2 linked regions of the Parasegetibacter sp. NRK P23 genome follow. The protein of the gene in region 2 interacts with the protein of the main gene of each other region in a pairwise test. Links are inferred from orthologs where the notes say so. Each region holds a gene or a part of one and is shown on either strand. Other genes may lie near its edges.

Region 1 (10,080 bases), 3.5 Mb from region 2 along the record:
AAAGCGGTGGCCGAAGTTTCGAAAAAAGGTTTCCTGGATGTGGAGGTGGATCCAACGCTTGACCTGTTTGCGGAGATCGAAAAGCTGAAGAAAGAAAAGAACGCCATATTGCTTGCGCACTATTACCAGGAGCCGGATATCCAGGACGTGGCAGATTACATTGGCGATAGCCTGGGCCTCGCGCAGCAGGCGGAGAAAACCAATGCCGATATCATTGTTTTCGCCGGTGTGCATTTTATGGCCGAAACAGCGAAGATCCTGAATCCTTCCAAAAAGGTATTGCTACCCGATCTGAACGCGGGATGCTCCCTCGCAGATTCGGCCCCTCCGGAGCTGTTTAAGGCCTTCAAACAGAAATACCCTGACCACCTTGTTATTTCTTATATCAACTGCTCAGCGGGCATTAAAGCGCTCAGCGATATCATTTGTACCTCTTCCAACGCGGAGAAAATCGTGGAAAGTCTGCCAAAGGACCAGAAAATCATTTTCGCGCCCGATAAAAACCTGGGGGCCTACCTGGTGAAAAAGACAGGAAGAGATATGGTGCTCTGGAACGGCGCCTGTATGGTGCACGAGATATTCTCCCTGGAGAAGATCACCAAACTGAAACAAAGGCATCCCAACGCAAAGATCATCGCGCATCCGGAATGTGAAGAACCGATCCTTCGTATCGCGGATCATATCGGCTCCACCACCGGATTGCTGAAATATACCCAGACCGATAGCGCTACGGAATACATCGTAGCCACCGAAACAGGCATCCTGCACCAGATGCAGAAGGAATCGCCCCACAAAACTTTTATCCCTGCTCCACCGAACAATTCCTGCGCCTGCAATGATTGTCCGCACATGAAACTGAACACCCTGGAAAAGTTGTACCTCTGTATGAAGTACGAAACACCGGAGATCACGATGGATGAGCAACTCCGCCTGGCGGCTAAAAAACCGATCGACCGGATGCTCGAGATCAGCAAACAATTCGGGTTATAGAGAAATATTTCCGGGTTTGGATTATTTTGTGGTGAATTTCAGCCAGTAAATGACCCCTTAAAATCCATCCATGACCCGTTTTTTTCTGCTTGCATGTACCGTGATTTTCTTTTCCTGCGGAGGAGGAAACAAATTCAGAGCATCTAATACCGAAGACAAAGAACTTTTTAAAGCCATTAACGCACTGGTAAAAGATCCGGCCAATAAAAACGCAAGAAACGATCTTGCTTACCTGTACGCCGATTCCAGACAAAGGCACCTGAACAATATTGAACAACTGAACGCCAGCACCTACGATACCAAATGGGATGGACTGGTGCAGGAATATACTTCGCTTCAGAATATTTATTTCGCCATCAACAGTTCACTGGCCATGACCCAATTGGTAAAACCGGTGAATTTTGCTACCGAACTGAACGAGACGAAAGAAAACGCCGCTGAATTTTATTACAGGAAAGGAGAAGAAATGATGCGTGTGGGCAACCGTGCCGCACTAAAAGAATCCTGGAACCTGTTTAGAAGGAGCCAGCAATATATTCCGGAGTACAAAGATTCGAAAGCGAAGATCCAGGAAGCACTGGAATTAGGAACGGTGGATGTGGTGATTACGGACATGACCTTCAATGATTTCCCTGTTTGGAACTTCGGCGTTCCCTTAAACAATAACCTGGAAAGACAACTGGTGCAGGATCTTGGTGGCAACTACGGTAACAACAACGGTGCGCGTTATTTCACGGAAACGGATGCACGCAATTCGACTATAAATCCATCGATAGTGGTGGAATCCGGCTGGCGGAACCTTTTCTTCAATATGTCGCCGGCCATCAGTAGTTACGATGTGGACCGATCAAAAACCGTCAAACAGAAAAATCCCACCACTAAGAAAGATGAGGACATTACGGTTACCGCGAAGTTAAAGATCACCAAAAGGATTTTCACGGCTAGGGGAGACCTGGAACTGAACATCCGCGATATTGCCGCACAAAAAAATATCTCCTGGAACACCATACCCGCCAGCACAGATTACATTATTGAAACCGCCACTTTCACCGGAGACAGCAGGGCGCTTACCGAACAGGATGCAATCCTGGTAAGCAGGCGCTATGTACTTCCCAACCGTTATATGTTGCTGAGTGAATTGTACCGCAGCATTTACAGCCAGGTAAGGAATACTATACAGCGCAATACCGCGTGGTAATTAACTCAGGGCCTGGTAGGTTATCAAACTCAACACGTAAGCGAGAATAGTCATGTAGGTAAGTTGTACCATGGGCCATTTCCAGCTTTTGGTCTCTCTTTTTACCACGGCGAGTGTACTCATACATTGCATGGCAAGTACATAAAATACGAGTAACGACATACCGGTTGCGAAGGTGTATACTTTGCTGCCGTCTTCAAAAGTAGCTTGTCGCATTTTATCTCGGAGTAAAGGACTATTCTCGTCTTCATCGCCTACACTGTATAAGGTGGCCATGGTTCCTACAAATACTTCCCGTGCCGCAAAAGAAGTGATCAGCGCGATGCCAATCTTCCAATCGTAACCCAGTGGTTCAATGGCTGGTTCTATTGATTTGCCAAGAATACCGGCGTAAGAATTGGCCAGGAGTTCACCTGATTTTTGTTTTTCAAGGCCTTCTACGTCCACACCGGGTTGTTGTTCCAGTTGTTCGTACTTTGCCTGCACAACTTCCATTTTACCGGACGGTCCGTAGGAACTCAGCACCCAAAGGATAAGACTGATTACCATAATTACTTTACCCGCGTCCACCACGAATATTTTCGCTTTCTGGAACATGGTAAGAAAGATGGTGTTCCATCTGGGAGAGCGGTAAACAGGGAGTTCCAGGATAAAGAAACTTTTCTCTTTGATCTTGATGAACCATTTGAAAACCCAGGCTACAATCAAACTCATTACTAATCCCATCAGGTAAAGTGCCATCATTACCAGTCCTTGTAAACTGAAGATGCCCAGCACTTTTGTATCCGGTATAATAAGGGCGATCATGATTACGTAGATAGGTAACCTCGCGGAACAACTCATCAGCGGTGTTACCAGTATTGTCAGCAGGCGTTCTTTTTTATTTTCAATGTTCCTTGTGCTCATGATGGCGGGAACCGCACAGGCAAATGCGCTGATCATGGGCATCACACTTTTTCCGTTCATGCCCACCTGGCGCATGAGCCGGTCGGTCATAAAACTGATACGGGCCATGTATCCGGTATCTTCGAGCAAAGTGATCAATCCGAAAAGTATCATGATCTGCGGAACGAATATTACGATGCCGCCGAGTCCTGCGATCAATCCGTTCACGATCAGATCGGAGAACCATCCTTCGGGAAGTACCGCAGCTGTTGTTTCCGTTAACCAGGCGAAGCCGGTTTCAATCCAATCCATAGGGTAGGAGGCGATCCAGAAAACACTTTGGAAAAGTAAAAACAACACAGCCAAAAGAATAACATAACCCCAGCGCCGGTGCAGTAAAACACTGTCCAGTTTTTCGGTGAACAGGTTTTTTTGAATGGGATCGGGCTGGGAAACACTTTGGTGCATGATACCCCTGATGCGGGTGTACCGTTGCATGATTTCTTCCGCCTGCGTTTTGGTGGGATTGAACTGGTTGTCTTTTTCGGCTTGTTCAATTCTTTCCTGTATATCTCTTTTCAGGTCAAAAGATTCGTGGTTGATCAGGTAATGAATCGCTTTGTAGTCGCTGGCTTCCGGGAATATTTCCTGCACGGTACCAATGGCGTTTTCCGCGAGTTGCCTGTTTTCTATAAAATCGCGCAACGGTGTTTTATACAGGTGCTGAACCGTTTGTTCCACCGCTTTTTTCAGTTGGGGAATCCCCTTGTTTTTGCGTGGATTCACAGCAATAACGGGAACGCCCAGTTCCCTTTCCAGGGCGGGCACATCAATGGAGATGCCTTTTTTCCGGGCGATATCCATCATGGTGAGCGCGATCACCACAGGAATTTTGAGGTCAATGATCTGGGAACAGAAAAGAAGATTTCTTTTGAGGTTACTGGCATCAGCTACCAGGATCAGCATTTCGGGCTTGATTTGCGCGTCCTGGTCCATCAATACACGGTAGGCCACCCATTCGTCTTCGCGGCGTGGGTATAAACTGTAGGTTCCGGGCAGGTCGATGATAGTGGAATCGAGGTTGTCCGCGATCTTGCAGGAACCTGTTTTCTTATCTACGGTAACGCCGGGGAAGTTCCCAACCTTCTGATTCATCCCGGTGAGCGTGTTGAAAAGCGAAGTTTTTCCGCTGTTCGGGTTGCCCACCAATGCTATGTTTACTGTGTTCTTTCCCAAAATAAAGCTGTAAAGCCGCAAAGGTACTGGCTATTTCCGGGTTACTGTTTACGAATTCGGGAGTTTTACGGGTTTATTACATTCAGCTACCTTTGCAGGGTCGGGCGATTTTTGCAGTACTTTTCAAAACAAAGGGATGTTCATAAAGATTTTCAGGCCAATCGGCCTTCTGTTGGGGATGAGTTTGCTGACCACCGGGGTGGTAAACGCACAAAAGTTAAAAAAAGCGGATAAAGCGCTGGTCGCGGCTTTGGAAGCCCACGTGACATTTCTTGCTTCGGATCAATTGGAGGGAAGAAGAACGGGTACACCGGGAGAAGAGAAGGCTGCGGCGTATATCGCGGGTGAATTTGAGAAAGCAGGCCTGCAACCGGGTGTGGAAGGGAAATTTGAGCAGGTATTCACAATTAATGAGGGGAAGCAGGTTGATCCGACTTCTTTTTTGTTCATCAACGGAATTGAGCTGAAGGTGCACCAGGATTTTTTTCCTTTGGTGTACAGTGCGCAGGAAGCCCTGGAATCTTTTCCATCCATGGCCATCAAAGAAGCGGGTGTGCCATGGTTTGTGGAACTGAATGAATTTGTGAAAAGTGAGCTGGAAAAAAATCCGCATGTGGATATGAATGATGCTGTGCGCGCACTGGCTATGAAGCTGGAGGAAAAAGGTGCCACAGCAGTTATTTTTTATGAAGCAACAGGAATCAAGGATGTCTTGAAGTTTGAACCGAAAGGTAATGGGGATAAACCGGCAAATATTCCCCTGATCGTAGTGAAAGAACAGGCTGCTTCAAAATTTCTTAAGGATCATGCCGCCAGTTATGAGATCAAATTGAAGGTAAAACTCTCCGATAAGATCAGGAAAGGCAGAAATGTGGTAGGGATTGTGGACAACAATGCGCCAAATACGGTGGTATTGGGTGCGCATTATGATCACCTGGGCTATGGTGAGGATGGCAATTCGATGATACGTGAAGGAAATCCCGGTATTCACAACGGAGCGGACGATAATGCGAGTGGTACAGCGGTGTTGATTGAACTGGCAAAAGCCGTTAAGGCAAAGCAGCTCAAACAATACAATTATGTTTTCGCCGCTTTTTCGGGAGAAGAACTGGGGCTGATCGGTTCGAGGTATTTTACGGAACATCTTCCGTTGAAGGATAAACCCCTGAACTATATGGTCAATATGGATATGGTGGGTAGGTTAAAATCCCCTGAGAACGTGATTACCGTTGGTGGATATGGTACATCTCCTTCCTGGGAAAAACTGGTGCTCAATAAAAAAGACAAATCATTAGTGGTTTCCATCGATTCTTCAGGTGCCGGACCCAGTGATCATTATTCTTTTTACAGGATCAATGTTCCCGTGCTTTTTTTCTTCACCGGAACGCATCAGGATTACCATAAACCCAGTGATGATGCGGATAAACTGAATTATACAGGAATGTTCCTGGTGGAAAGAAAAATTATGGATATCGTTACGGCGGCGGAAAAAGAACCTAAACTCAGTTTCCTGAAAACAAGGGAAAAACAAACTGCTTCCTCCACTTCTTTTAAGGTTACCTTGGGCATAATGCCGGACTATGTTTTCTACGGAACAGGTGTAAAAATTGATGGTACCACAACGGGAAAACCTGCGGAAAAAGCTGGTTTGAAGAAAGGGGATATCGTGGTGAAAATTGGTGATCTTACGATTTCAGGTATGGAAGATTATATGAAGGCCCTGGGAAGTTTTGAAAAAGGTCAACAAACAACGGTGGTGTTTGTAAGGGATGGAAAAGAAATGAAAGCGGAAGTTAACTGGTAGAAACTGCAATAGCGTATGAAACTGAAACTGGATGTGAGCCAGATGGCAGATGAATTTTTCGAGGATACGCGGCTGCTTGGCGTTGTGGCCCCTATCCGCGATTACCAGTTTTGCTGGCGGTTGAACAACAGACTTCGCTTCGATTTCAGGATCAACAATGATGTGGAGATACAGCTTACCCGGAAAAACAGGCAATATTTTTTCTCCGTATATTCATTTCCGGAACCCCATTGCAGCCTGGTTCATTATTTATACAATAACCAGTTCGATGGGGAATACCTGCTGCCCGAATTCAGGCACCTCGATTTTTTGTGGTTACTGAAAGGAGATGTGGTTTCTGATGATTACCTTCAGAACATCATGCAGTTGCTCCGGAGTATGGGTGATGTGCAAATGGTAATGGAGATTGGTCAGAGCCAGGTAAAGCATAAAAGTCACATGATCTTTTAACAATTAATACGTGTGTTATGTGGGAAAATACAGACAATAAACTTTACAGGAAATTCAGCTTTAAAGATTTTTCAGAAGCTTTCGCTTTTATGACGCGTGTAGCGATGATAGCTGAAAAACAAAACCACCATCCTTCCTGGAGGAACACCTATAATACAGTTGAAGTATGGTTGTCCACACATGATGCCGGCGATGTTGTGACGGAGAAAGATAAAAAGCTCGCGGCAGCAATTGACGCTTTATTATGATAAAAGGATTACGTTTTCTTAGTAGTGCTCTGGTAATAATTTTCGTCTTCGCCTGTAACAACGGAGACAAGGAAAGTACTGCTCCGGAAGACCAATCGGACAGTGTGAACATTCTTGCCAGAACGGATTCGTCCTTTGAGGTGAGCGGTCCGGCAGAAGGGGCGCTTCAGCAATGGTTTTCTTTCATCCAACCTGAATATAAATTGAGCATCGACAGTTTTGTACTCACGGATATCTGGGTGGAAGATTCGCTGATAACAGAGCCCTTCAAACCCGATAGCCTGTATTATCCATTGTATGGAAAGTACCTGCGCTACGCGCCGGACAGCGCTTATTTCGTGGACCTTGATAGTTACAATATTTTATTGAAGGAAACGAATGGAGTGGTATCCGGAACAGTGGGCGGCCCTGACAACCTGGTTTTTCTTATCGACAAAAATAACCAGATCAAAAAGCGTTTGTTGTTCAACGGCCCTGGTACTTATATCCAGGATGCATGGTGGATCAACAATGAATCGGTACTACTGGCTTCTATAGCCGAAGGGGATTCCATGAACCGGTTTGAACCAGTGTTGTGGAAAATCAATATTGTGGAGGATCTCTTCGAGAAATATGAATACTGCGGTGCAACTTTGAAGATGTTCCCCGAGTATGTGGAAAAAGTACGCTTTTCAGGTATTACGGTACGATAAAGGATTTCTGACTTTTATACCTGTTGTAATACAGCATATAAATCACGATAGCCGATATGGCAGGTAGTGTGAAGAGCAGCACAATAAATACAGCTTTGATGAAATTGTTCTTTTCGTTTTCGAAAAGCAGGTTGAAAGCGCTGAGTGATAAATACAGCACACCTATTGCGATAAGGATGGCAGGCAACATGCGGATCGTTTTTGGTGGAAAATTTCCATAACTAATTTACTAAATATCTGACAAATAAAAATCCCGCTGATCAACAGCGGGATTTTGTATAGTAACGTATTGTTTAGCGGTTCATACTCGCGAGAAACTCGATATTGTCTTTCGTTCCCCTCATGCGTTTCAGGAGTTCCTGCATCGCTTCTTCAGGATTCATATCGTTGAGGTATACACGCAGCAGGTTCATGCGCTGCAGCACATCTTTTTCCAGCAGCAGGTCATCACGACGGGTAGAAGATGAAACGAGGTCGATGGCGGGGTAAACCCTTCTGTTCGACAAGCGACGTTCCAGTTGCAGTTCCATGTTACCGGTACCTTTAAATTCTTCGAAGATTACTTCATCCATTTTGGAACCGGTGTCAATAAGTGCAGTAGCAAGAATGGTAAGTGATCCGCCGTTTTCAATTTTACGGGCGGCGCCGAAGAATTGTTTTGGTTTCTGCATGGCGTTGGCTTCCACACCACCACTCAGTACTTTACCTGAAGCGGGTGCCACGGTATTGTGTGCACGTGCGAGACGGGTAATGGAATCCAGCAGGATGATTACATCGTGGCCACATTCTACCAAACGTTTCGCTTTTTGTAAAGCGATGGTGGAAACGCGTACGTGTTTCTCAGCGGGTTCATCGAAGGTAGAAGCCAGTACTTCTGCCTTTACGCTTCTTTCCATATCGGTCACCTCTTCCGGACGTTCATCGATCAGTACCACCATAAGGTAACATTCAGGATGGTTTTCGGCGATGGCGTTGGCGATGTTTTTCAACATCATTGTTTTACCCGTTTTTGGCTGGGCAACAATCAATCCGCGTTGTCCCTTACCGATAGGTGTGAACAGGTCGATGATACGGGTAGAGTAGTTATCGGGCGTTGTAAAGATGTTCAGTTTTTCGAAAGGGAACAAAGGCGTGAGGTAATCGAAGGGAACGCGGTCGCGTACTTCTTCGGGCTTCTTGCCATTGATGGTTTCCACTTTCAGCAGCGCGAAATATTTCTCGCCTTCTTTTGGCGGACGAACCGTTCCGTTAACGGTGTCACCGGTTTTCAGTCCGAACAGTTTGATCTGTGAAGGACTTACATAAATATCATCGGGAGAAGAAAGGTAATTATAATCGCTGGAACGCAGGAAGCCGTAGCCGTCGGGCATCATTTCCAGCACACCTTCACCTGGTATCATGCCATCGAATTCGATGTTGAAAACCGGTTCTTTTTTATGGAAGGTTCTGGGTTGTTGTTGTGGCGCGGGTTCGTGCGTTGGTGGCGGATCAAGGTTGATGTCTTCGGCAAGCGCTTCAGCAATGAGCGGGCTTATAATGAGCGGTTCGTTGTTCAGCGTATCATCGCCTTCGTAAGAATCAGCGTTGATTTCACCAATCGGAAGTTCAGGTTGCTCAGGCTTTTTACGAACAGGTTTTTTTGCAACCGGAGCTGGTGGGGGAGGAGGTGTGGCCGCTACAGGCTTTTCTTCTTTTTTCTCCTCTTTCTTTTCCTCTTTTTTGAGTTCTTTTTTAACCGGTTTTTTAGCTTTGGGTTCGGGAACTGTTTCACCACTTTCCACTACGGCTTCTTCCGTACTGTTGGCTGTTGTGGTTTTCACGATTCGTTTTCTCTTGCCTGCTTTATCATCATCTTTGCCTGCGTTATCAGATGCCATTACTGCTTGTTTGTCGAGGATCTTGTATACAAGTTCCTGCTTGTTCATTTTCTTAGCGTTAGGGATTTTTAATTGCTCTGCGATATCCAGCAACTCAGGAACGAGCATGTCGTTCAGTTGTAAAATGTCGTACATAGAAACGATTTGAAGAGTGGTTAGCCGGGCGGCCAACAGAAAGGAAAATTTGATTTGAAAAATAAGTTGATTGGGATTGAAAGGAGCCGATGAGCTAGTTTCTCCTTGCAATGTTACAATATATTCAGAAAATCGTCAAATGAGCAATCAAATATTTTGTTAATTGGTCATAATCAATCAGTTATGATTATTGTAAAGAATTGATTTTCAATAGATTGAAATTGCCGTGTGAAAGTTCATGGTATCGTTCCGCAGTGTTTTTACCAAAAATATCTTTTATAAGTGTTGATTTCCTTGATATTATGTGGAAAAAAGAGAGATTTGTAACCACTAAACAATTGAATAAGGGAATCATGTTCAACAAGAGAGTTAAAATTTCAACTTTACTAACATCTGCTACTGCAGGGGACCAGGTTACGGTGATGGGATGGGTGCGCACCTTCCGCAACAACCAGTTTATAGCGCTGAATGATGGTTCTACCAATAATAATATTCAGGTAGTGGCGGAGCTTGGAAAATTTGATGATAATCTGCTGAAAAGGTTAACTACCGGGGCTTCCGTTAA
Region 2 (9,906 bases):
TTGAGCAGTTCTCCGAAATTCCTTCCTTTGAGCAACCGGGCGATCTGTTTGGTAAGGATCACCGGGTCGGTTTCCGTGGCTCTCAGTTTACGGAGCTCCTGCACAAAACCGAGTTGCTCGGCGGCCGTGTCAATAAATCTTCCCCGGAGGATGGTATCGTCCATATCGAAGATGGCCATTTTTTTTAATCCTTTTACCTGCTCTTTGATGGCGTATTCCATCTGGTCTTTGATCACATTCATAGATTCGAGTTCTTCCAGTGTAACGGTTTCTTTTTTCTGTACCAGGGCTTTGGTGATGATGGCGCGGGCCACTTCCTTGCTCATGCGTCCGAGCGCGTGCCAGGGCTTGCTTTTGTTGTCGAGGTAGCCGATGTTCACTTCGGTGATGCGGGCCTTCATCAGAAACATGTCTATCAGGATGCCGATGTCTACGCCATAGTCTCCAAAAAAATTCACCTTTTCGAACATCGCCTTTCTTCCTGCGATCATTCCGCTGAGCGGTTGCGAGAACTGCGACAATTCAGGGTAGAATATGCTGAGGAGCGGTTTGGCCACCAGTTCAGTTACCCTGCCTGCGTTGCGGGAGAAAGTTGCTTTTACAAAATCATATTCATCGGAGAGAATCGGCTTCACCAGGTCACAAATAGTATTGGGTGGATAAGGATCAATATCGCCATCGATGAATACCAGCACATCGTTCTTCGCATACAGTATCCCATCTTTCATGGATGTACCTTTCCCCAGTTTGGTGCTGGTAATGACCGTGGCGCCCGCGGCTTTGGCGCGGGATACTGTTTCATCGATGGATTTATCGTCCACCACGATAACTTCAGTGACATGTGGATTGGACAGGCAGAACCGCACCACGTTGGCGATGGTGTCCTGCTCGTTCAATGCCGGGATGATTACACTTACCATAGGTTGTAGCTGAGGGGTTAATGTTACACGGTAAAGGTTTCTCCCCCTTCGGTGTAACGGATGTTATAAAAATCTGTTCTGCGGTCCTTAATGGTTTGTACGCTCCCGAAATACTGGTGGCGCTTCAGCAGGTTCATATCCAGGTCCTGGAAAATAAGCGTCTCCTCTCCTGCTTCCGCGATAGCCGCCACGCCATCCCGCTGGAATTCCACATCAGAAGGTGTAAGAATAGCCGACTGCGCATATTGTATGTCCAGGTTGTCCACTTCCGGCAGGTTGCCCACGCTGCCCGCCAATACAACATATACCTGGTTCTCAATGGCGCGTGCCTGCGAACAATAACGGACACGGAGATAGGCCCTTCTTTCATCGGTATTGAAGGGAACGAATAATATAGAAGCGCCTTTCTTCACCGCAATACGCGCGAGTTCGGGGAACTCCACATCGTAACAGATGAGGATGGCGATCTTACCACAATCGGTGTCCATCACTTCAACTTTATTACCTGGTTTTACACCCCACCATTTCCTCTCATGCGGTGTGATGTGCATTTTGTATTGCCGGGAAACACTGCCATCCCTTCTGAACAGGTAAGAAATATTATAGAGCTCCTCGTTTTCAACCGTGAAATGCGAGCCACCAACAATGTTGATGTTGTATTTGATGGCCAGATTACGGAACATTTCCACATACTGATCCGTAAATTCAGCCAGTTTTCTTACGGCGGTTCCGGGTCTGTCGTTTGGTAGAAAAGTGAGCAATTGCATGGTGAGCATTTCGGGGAACAGCACGAAATCGCATCTGTAATCGGAAGCCGCGTCCACGAAGTATTCACAATCGTGGGCGAAGTCTTCAAAACTATTGATCATCCTCATCCGGTATTGCACCGCGCATACCCGAACGTAATTCACTTCCTGAATCTTCAGATCGCCTTCAGGTTCATAATCCAGGTTCACCCATTCAAGAAACGTAGCGTAGCCACAGGATTCCGTATCGTTGGGCAGGTAATCTCTGATGATCCGCTTCAATTGAAATCCGTTGGAAAGCTGAGCGGTCAGCACTGGATCACGTAATTTTTTATCGATCACCTGCTGCACATAATCCTTGATGGTCATGTTATCAGCATACAAATGATAATTGGGTAATCTGCCACCAATAATGATCCGGCGGAGGTTCATGTCCACAGCCAGTTTTTTCCTGGCATCGTATAAGCGGCGGGACAGTTTAAAATTCCTGTAATCCGGATGGACCATGATTTCAATGCCATAAAGTGTATCCCCATCCGGTTTATGGGTGGACAAGGTACCTTTTCCTGTGATGGCGTTCCAGGAATGATCTTTTGTGTATTCGTCGAAATGCAGCAGGAGGCTGGAGGAAGAGGCCACGATTTTTCCATTCAGTTCCACGGCGAGTTGCCCTTGCGGGAACTTCTCCATCATGCTGTCCCACTGAAGTTTACTCCAGGGCAGCATACCTGGGAAACAGGCCAGTTGTAGTTCCTTCACCGCTTCATAATCGGATGGCGTTAAGCTGCGCACCTCGATCTTCATTTCGGGATGTTCAGGTAGAATTTGTTGCATAGTGCTGATTTTAGTTGCCCAGTACCGCAGGCTCACCGCTGGTGCTTACCCGCCCGTCATTTTGCTCGTTAACGAGGTGAATGCCAGGTTGGGGAAAGTCAAGCATTTCCCTGGTGAGGTTCATGTGTACCGAACGTATTGAATCCTGTTGCAAGATCAATGCCCTGTTGTGTGCCCTCACTTCGGTGGTGCGGTAATACAAACGCACGTTAAAAATGGTGAAGAGCAGAATCACGGCCACCACAATGGAAGGGACGATATTTCGAGCGGATACAGGCATTCATTTTAACATATACACAAATATGCCTGCCACTTATTAGCGGTATATTAAAGTGGGATTAAAAACAGATTAAAACGCTTTTTCCAGTACGATATAAAAAGTGGTGCCCTTACCGGGAGCGGATTCCACCATGATCTTTCCTTTGTGCAACCGGATAATGCGGTTCGCGAGCGCAAGTCCCAGCCCGAAGCCTTTTTTGTCCTTGGCATTGTCTGCACGGTAGAAGGGTTGAAAGATACCGGCCATTTCTTCGGGCGGAATGCCAATGCCTTCATCCTGGACTTTAATGGTTACTTTTTCATTGATGAGCAGGTGCACGTTGGCCTCTCCGGTATGCGAAAATTTACATGCGTTGGATACAATGTTGCGGATGGCGCTGTACAAAAGATCCGTATTGCCATACACCAGGAAGGCTTCTTCTGAATCAGGGAACTCATCGAAATGGAGGTGCACCGTGTAAGAAGGATGTATTCTTTTTACATCTCCAGCGATGCGGAGGAGTATTTCATCGATGCGCACTTCATTCAGTTCGATGGCGCCGCCGGAACCTGTTTTCGCGATTTCCAGTAACCCTTTGGTGAGTTGTCCCATCTGGAACACATCACTATAAACCGACTCCAATACATCTTTGTATTCGGGAACGGATCTTTCGTTCTGCAACGCGATCTCGATCTGGCTGGAAATGGCCGTTAACGGGGTGGAAAATTCATGCGACGCATTGGAGATGAAGCGTCTTTGGATCTCAAACGACTGCTGCATACGGTCGAGCAACTGGTTGAAGGTAGCGGCGAGTTGGTTGAGTTCGTCTTGCTGCTCCCCTGCCTGAATGCGTTTCGTTAGACTGTGTGAGGAAATATCCTTTACTTCATCAATGATGGTGATGATGGGACGAACCAGCCGATGCGAGAAATAATACCCTGTAATCAACGTAATAAAAATCCCACCGAAGAAGCTGAACCAAAGTATGCCTTTCAACCGGGCGATGGTATCTATCCCTTCTTCATCGTAAGCGGCCACCACAATAATGTACCGGTTGAAGCGATCTATGTATTGCGTGGAAAGCACATCCCGCTGACCGGCTTTGGAGAAGTATTCGCCGTCAATGCGGGCGCGGTCCACCATATCTTTTGTAACCACGATGGAATCATCAGGATCATCAAACTGGTTGTAGATGGGCTGGTTGAGGTAGTTGTAAACGATCACGCATTTCCGTTGCAGGGAGAACACGGTATTCTCTTCGATCTTCTTCATCAGTTCCTGATCTTTATCGGTTACTTCGATCAGGTATTTCGCCACGGTAAGGGCACGGTTCCGGAGCCTGTTCTTGAAATTTTTTTCCCTTGTAAGTTCTGAAGAATAGTAAATGGCGGAGCAGAGTACGGCTAGAATGGCCAGTACAATAATTGTGAAGAGCAGGGTTATGCGGTATTTGATTTTCATCAGTCGCCGCTTTCCTTTAGGATGTAGCCCATGCCTACCTGGGTTTTGATCAGTTTCTGTTCATGGTCCTTGTCAATCTTTTTGCGCAGGAAGTTTACGTAAACATCAATCACGTTTGTTCCCGTATCAAAGTCGATGTCCCAGACATTGCGGGCGATATCGGCTCTGGAGACCACGCGGTTTTTGTTGCGTACAAAGTATTCGAGCAATTGGAATTCTTTTGCGGTAAGGGATACCGCGTTGCCGTTCCTGGTTACCTCTTTGCTGTCGAGGTTCATTTCGAGGTCGGCCACTTTCAGCATATTCCCTGTTGGGATACCGTACTGCGCCCTTTTCAGCAATGCGCGTATGCGCACGAGCAGTTCTTTGAACTCAAATGGTTTCACCACATAATCGTCCGCGCCTGCGTCGAAGGCTTCGATTTTATCATCGGTGGCCCCGAGTGCGGTGAGCATGATGATGGGCACCTGCGCGTTGACCGATCTTATTTCGTGGCAGAGTTCGTAGCCATTGAGACCGGGCAGGTTGATATCCAGGATCACGAGGTCGTAGGGAGAAGCGGAGAACATCCTTTTGGCGATGAGCCCATCGTAAGCGATGTCCACTTCATAATGATTTTCCACCAATCCTTTGTTGAGCGAATCGGCGATTTTTTTTTCATCTTCCACCACCAGAATCCGGATTTCAGTCATACGCGGCGTTGTTGAGTTTCAAAAATACATTTAATATAAAAATCGTTCCCTGGTAATTTTGGAGGGATTGGGGGCAAAAGAAAAGGCCGCATCGGAGCGATACGGCCTTTTCACTTCGTTTGAAAAGCTTATTAAGCGATTTCAACCTCAGCGCCAGCTTCAGTGAGCTTCGCTTTCAGGTCTTCAGCTTCAGCTTTGGTAACACCTTCTTTCAGTGTTTTCGGAGCGCCGTCAACCAGTTCTTTTGCTTCTTTCAGACCGAGACCAGTGAGGTCTTTAACGATCTTCACTACGTTCAGTTTAGAAGCGCCTGCACTTTTCAGGATCACGTCGAACGCTGTTTTTTCAGCTGCTGCTGCTGCGCCACCACCGTCGCCGGCGGCTACTACTACTGCTGCTGCTGCTGGTTCGATACCGTAGTCTGCTTTCAGAACGTCGGCCAGTTCCTGTACTTCTTTTACAGTAAGACCAACGAGTTGTTCGGCTAATGCTTTAACGTCTGCCATTGTTGTCAAATTTTTTCCGCCTTCTCAGTTCATGAACTCCGGCGGAGTGTTTTTAAAAAAATCTAGCCTTTGATTGTGATCCCTCAGGCCTGGGATATTATTTTGAATGCTGTAATACTTACTCAGCAGTTGCTGCACCTTCAGCCTGCTTTTCGTGGTGGTGCAGTAAAGCAGCCAGTACGCGTTTTGCAGGGGATTGAAGCAAGCCAATAACTTCTCCGATGAGTTCGTTTTTGGTCTTCAGTTGAGTCAGCGCTTTCAGTTGTTCGTCGCCGGTGTACACTTCACCGTTGATGAAAGCGGCTTTCAGCACGGGCCTGTCGCCATTGCTTTCCTTACGGAAAGAAGAGAGGATCAGGGCCGGTTCTTTTGGGTTTTCGCTGAACATCAGTGCGGTCACGTTGTTCAGGGCTTCATACACACCGCTGTATTTTTCGCCATCGAGTGATTCGAGTGCTTTTTTGATGAGCGTGTTTTTAGCCACCTTCATTTCCACGTTCTTATCGAAGCAGTGGCGACGAAGGGTGCTCACCTGCGCAACGGTGAGGCTTTCTGTATCAGTGATGTAGAAGTTGTTGTATTGAGAGAACTTGCCTTTCAGCAGTTCAATCACTTCTTGTTTCTGGTCTTTGTTCATAACTCTTTTTTTAAAGTGTTTTCAGATTCCCGAAGGATTAGTTCAGGAAGTTTTTGGTATCAACCGTGATGCCGGGGCTCATGGTGCTGGCCATGCTCACACCTTTCAGGTAAGTACCTTTCGCGGTGGATGGTTTCAGCTTGATGATGGCATTGATCAGTTCGGTACTGTTTTCCTGGATCTTCTGCACATCGAAAGATACGCGTCCGATAGAGGCGTGGATGATACCTGCTTTATCCACTTTAAAGGTAATCTTACCGCCTTTCACCTCGTTTACGGCAGCCGCCACATCGTTGGTAACGGTACCTGTTTTGGGGTTGGGCATCAGGTTACGTGGGCCGAGGATTTTACCCAGTTTACCGATCTTAGGCATTACGGACGGGGTAGCGATGATTACATCGATGTCAGTCCAGCCTGCTTCGATTTTCTGAATAAATTCATCCAGACCAACATGGTCAGCGCCTGCTTTGGTAGCATCGGCTTCTTTGTCAGGTGTGCAAAGTACGAGAACGCGCTTTGTTTTACCTGTACCGTGGGGCAGGGTTACTGAACCGCGAATAGCCTGATCGGCTTTTTTGGGATCAACGCCCAGACGAACGTGAATGTCTACGGAAGCATCGAACTTAGTGGTGTTCACCTCTTTTACGAGGGTAGCAGCTTCCTTCAGGGAGTACACTTTATTTTTGTCGACTTTACTGTCGGCTACTTTTCTTTTTTTGGTGGTTGCCATTTCTTAGAGTTTTTTCGGTGAACCAATTAGTTTTCCCAGGGAGCCTGGCCATCAACGGTGATACCCATGCTTCTTGCCGTACCAGCCACCATACGCATGGCGCTTTCCACGGTGAAACAGTTCAGATCGGGCATCTTGTCTTTTGCGATAGCTTCAACCTGGGCCCAGGTTACCTTACCCACCTTGTTACGGTTAGGCTCTTTGGAACCACTTTGAATTTTAGCCGCTTCCAGCAACTGAACGGGAGCCGGAGGAGTTTTGATAACAAACTCGAAAGATTTGTCGGAGAAAACAGTGATGAGAACGGGAAGAACCTTGCCCATTTTATCCTGGGTGCGCGCATTGAACTGCTTGCAGAACTCCATGATGTTGATTCCTTTGGAACCGAGGGCTGGTCCGATGGGAGGTGCAGGGTTCGCCTGTCCTCCTTTACACTGCAACTTAACGTAGCCTGTAATTTCTTTTGCCATTTTTGAGATTTTTTGGTGTTAACGTATTGCCCGGAGGCCATACTCCCAATCGCATTCGTCGAAAGAACTAAGTTTTTGGGGATGCGAAGGTACGATTTTATTCCTGTTTTCAAATATTTTTTAATAAACAGCCCCGGGCGAAGGTACACGATTACATACATTGGAAATGAAGTAATTAGAAAATTTTCCACAGCTTTATAAATGAGGAAAGAAAATTTTCCTGTGTAATTTTTTCTCCCTAACTTTTCAAATTAAATAAATATTCCACTTCCTAACTCATTAAAATTCTATCACAATGGCGAAAGCGAAAGCAAAACCAGTCAAGAAGGCTGCGCCCAAAAAGGCAGTAAAAAAGGCCGCACCGAAGAAAGCGGCCGTTAAAAAATCGGCTCCGAAAAAAGCCGCGAAAAAGGCAGCGCCTAAAAAAGCGGCTAAAAAAGTTGCACCAAAAAAAGTAGCCAAAAAGGCGGCACCCAAGAAAGCGGCGCCAAAAAAAATGGCAAAAAAAGCGGCACCTAAGAAAGCCGTGAAGAAAACAACCGCGGTGAAGAAAGCCGTGAAAAAGGCTGCTCCCAAAAAAGCGGCGCCGAAAAAAGTTGCTAAAAAAGCCGCACCAAAGAAAGCTACAGCGGCTAAGAAGGCCGCACCGAAAAAAGTAGCGGCCAAAAAAGCAGCGGCTCCCAAGAAAGCGGCGGTAAAAAAAGCAACGCCCAAAAAGGCCGCGCCAAAACCGAAGGCTAAAAAGGCACCCGCTCCTGTTGAAGAGCAAACACCTGTAATGCCTGTTGAAGCACCTGCGGCCGAACCTACGCCGGCACCTGCGCCAGAGACCAATGATGATGTAACGCCTACCACCCTGTTTGAATAAGCAGGTGTATATAGCTAAAGAAAAAGCCCCGCCAAATGGTGGGGCTTTTTAATGTTTTATCAGAACCGGTATTAAGCAAGCTTCTCTACCTGCATATAGTTCAGTTCCACTGGTGTGGAGCGTCCGAATATTTTTACGGTCACTTTCAGTTTCTTCTTCTCATCGTTTACTTCTTCGATGATACCGTTGAAGTCGTTGAAAGGTCCTTCGATGATCTTGATGGTTTCACCGATGATGAAAGGCTCGCTCATGTTCATGCCACCCGCTTCCGCCATTTCATCCATTTTACCCAGCATCTTGTTCACTTCCGCTTTGCGGAGTGCAATGGGGTTCTCTTTTCCGAGGAAATGGATCACATTGGAAGTGTTCTTGATGGTGTCTTTCAGGTCGTCAGAAAGTTTTCCATCTGCGATCTCGATCATCACATAACCGGGATAGTAGTTGCGTTCCCGCATTACCTTCTTACCGTTCTGCACCTTGTATACTTTCTCCACGGGCAGGAACACCTGTTTCACCACTTCACTCCAGCCACCCCTTGAAATTTCCTTATCGAGGTACTCCTTTACTTTCTTTTCCTTTCCACTCACCACGCGGAGCACGTACCATTTCGTTTCTACTTGATTAACTGCTGCTTCCATTAGCTAAAGAATGAGTAAATGAATTTAAGAAGAGAATTCGCGGCAAAGTCCATCACCCAAACGATAGCTGTGATAACCAGGGTTGCACCCAGAACGATCATGGTACTTTGTTGTAATTGTTCCCCGGTGGGCCAGGTTACTTTTTCAACCAGTTCCTTGTATGATTCTTTAAAATAAGTTGATATCTTATTCATAACTGTTTCTTTGTTCATCCTGCTGCCGGGGCAACAGAATGGAGTGCATACTTGCACGGGCGACAGGATTCGAACCCGTATCAAAGGTTTTGGAGACCTCTATTCTACCATTGAACTACGCCCGTATAAAAAGCCATTAGCAAATCGGGGGCTGCTGACTTCCGGCAAAAGTACTGATTTTCTGCCGATGCCGGCAACCGAACTGTTTTTCAACAGCCCATGTTGCTAATGGCCTATAATGAATCCGAGGATTACTTCAGGATCTCAGTAACCTGACCTGCACCTACGGTACGTCCACCTTCGCGGATAGCGAATTTCAGACCTTTTTCCATAGCGATGGGCTGGATCAGTTTTACAGTGAGGGAAGTGTTATCACCAGGCATTACCATTTCAGTTCCTTCAGGCAGCATACACTCACCTGTTACGTCCGTAGTACGGAAGTAGAACTGAGGACGGTATTTGTTGAAGAACGGCGTGTGACGGCCACCTTCTTCTTTGCTCAGTACGTAAACTTCACCTTTGAACTCAGTGTGCGGGGTGATGGATTTTGGCGCGCAAATAACCATACCACGACGGATCTGAGTTTTTTCAATACCGCGGAGCAGCAGACCGGCGTTGTCACCAGCTTCACCACGATCCAGCAGTTTTTTGAACATCTCAACACCAGTTACAACGGAGTTCATGGGTGCTTCCACGAGACCTACGATCTCAACGGGCTCACCAACTTTGATTACACCGCGCTCGATACGACCGGTTGCAACGGTACCACGACCAGTGATAGAGAATACGTCTTCAACAGACATCAGGAATGGCTGATCGATCGGACGGGGAGGCAGGGGAATGTAAGTATCCACAGCGTCCATCAGTTCTTCAACGCATTTAACCCATTTTTCTTCACCAGCGAGGGCGCCTGTAGCGGAACCTTTGATGATGGGGGTGTTGTCGCCGTCG

The links.
Region 1: the proteins of nusG (region 2) and rho interact in binary tests that used the Escherichia coli proteins (3 or more experiments, as listed by UniProt). The link is inferred for Parasegetibacter sp. NRK P23 from one-to-one orthologs.

The regions. Positions count from the first base shown.
Region 1 is NZ_JAMDLG010000001.1:3,840,148-3,850,227, forward strand. The notes cover bases 7,157-10,080. They hold rho (transcription termination factor Rho), read right to left. Parts: upstream 9,516-10,080; coding sequence 7,797-9,515; downstream 7,157-7,796. Other genes in these bases: M4J38_RS15620 (hypothetical protein), read left to right, coding at 7,157-7,503; M4J38_RS15625 (hypothetical protein), read right to left, coding at 7,490-7,693; asnS (asparagine--tRNA ligase), read left to right, coding at 9,869-10,080. Outside these bases: quinolinate synthase NadA, read left to right, coding at 1-990; M4J38_RS15595 (hypothetical protein), read left to right, coding at 1,061-2,188; feoB (ferrous iron transport protein B), read right to left, coding at 2,189-4,309; M4J38_RS15605 (M20/M25/M40 family metallo-hydrolase), read left to right, coding at 4,446-6,113; M4J38_RS15610 (IPExxxVDY family protein), read left to right, coding at 6,129-6,563; M4J38_RS15615 (4a-hydroxytetrahydrobiopterin dehydratase), read left to right, coding at 6,581-6,811; more of M4J38_RS15620, read left to right, coding at 6,808-7,156. UniProt on the Escherichia coli protein: Facilitates transcription termination by a mechanism that involves Rho binding to the nascent RNA, activation of Rho's RNA-dependent ATPase activity, and release of the mRNA from the DNA template.
Region 2 is NZ_JAMDLG010000001.1:328,041-337,946, forward strand. Bases 6,979-9,728 are described here. They hold nusG (transcription termination/antitermination protein NusG), read right to left. Parts: upstream 8,762-9,728; coding sequence 8,195-8,761; downstream 6,979-8,194. Other genes in these bases: rplK (50S ribosomal protein L11), read right to left, coding at 6,979-7,255; M4J38_RS01295 (hypothetical protein), read right to left, coding at 7,535-8,110; secE (preprotein translocase subunit SecE), read right to left, coding at 8,761-8,955; tuf (elongation factor Tu), read right to left, coding at 9,207-9,728. In the rest of the region: M4J38_RS01250 (HAD-IB family phosphatase), read right to left, coding at 1-920; M4J38_RS01255 (carbon-nitrogen hydrolase family protein), read right to left, coding at 944-2,500; M4J38_RS01260 (hypothetical protein), read right to left, coding at 2,511-2,780; M4J38_RS01265 (cell wall metabolism sensor histidine kinase WalK), read right to left, coding at 2,850-4,220; M4J38_RS01270 (response regulator transcription factor), read right to left, coding at 4,220-4,912; rplL (50S ribosomal protein L7/L12), read right to left, coding at 5,044-5,418; rplJ (50S ribosomal protein L10), read right to left, coding at 5,537-6,055; rplA (50S ribosomal protein L1), read right to left, coding at 6,093-6,785; more of rplK, read right to left, coding at 6,812-6,978; more of tuf, read right to left, coding at 9,729-9,906. UniProt on the Escherichia coli protein: Part of the processive rRNA transcription and antitermination complex (rrnTAC). The complex forms an RNA-chaperone ring around the RNA exit tunnel of RNA polymerase (RNAP).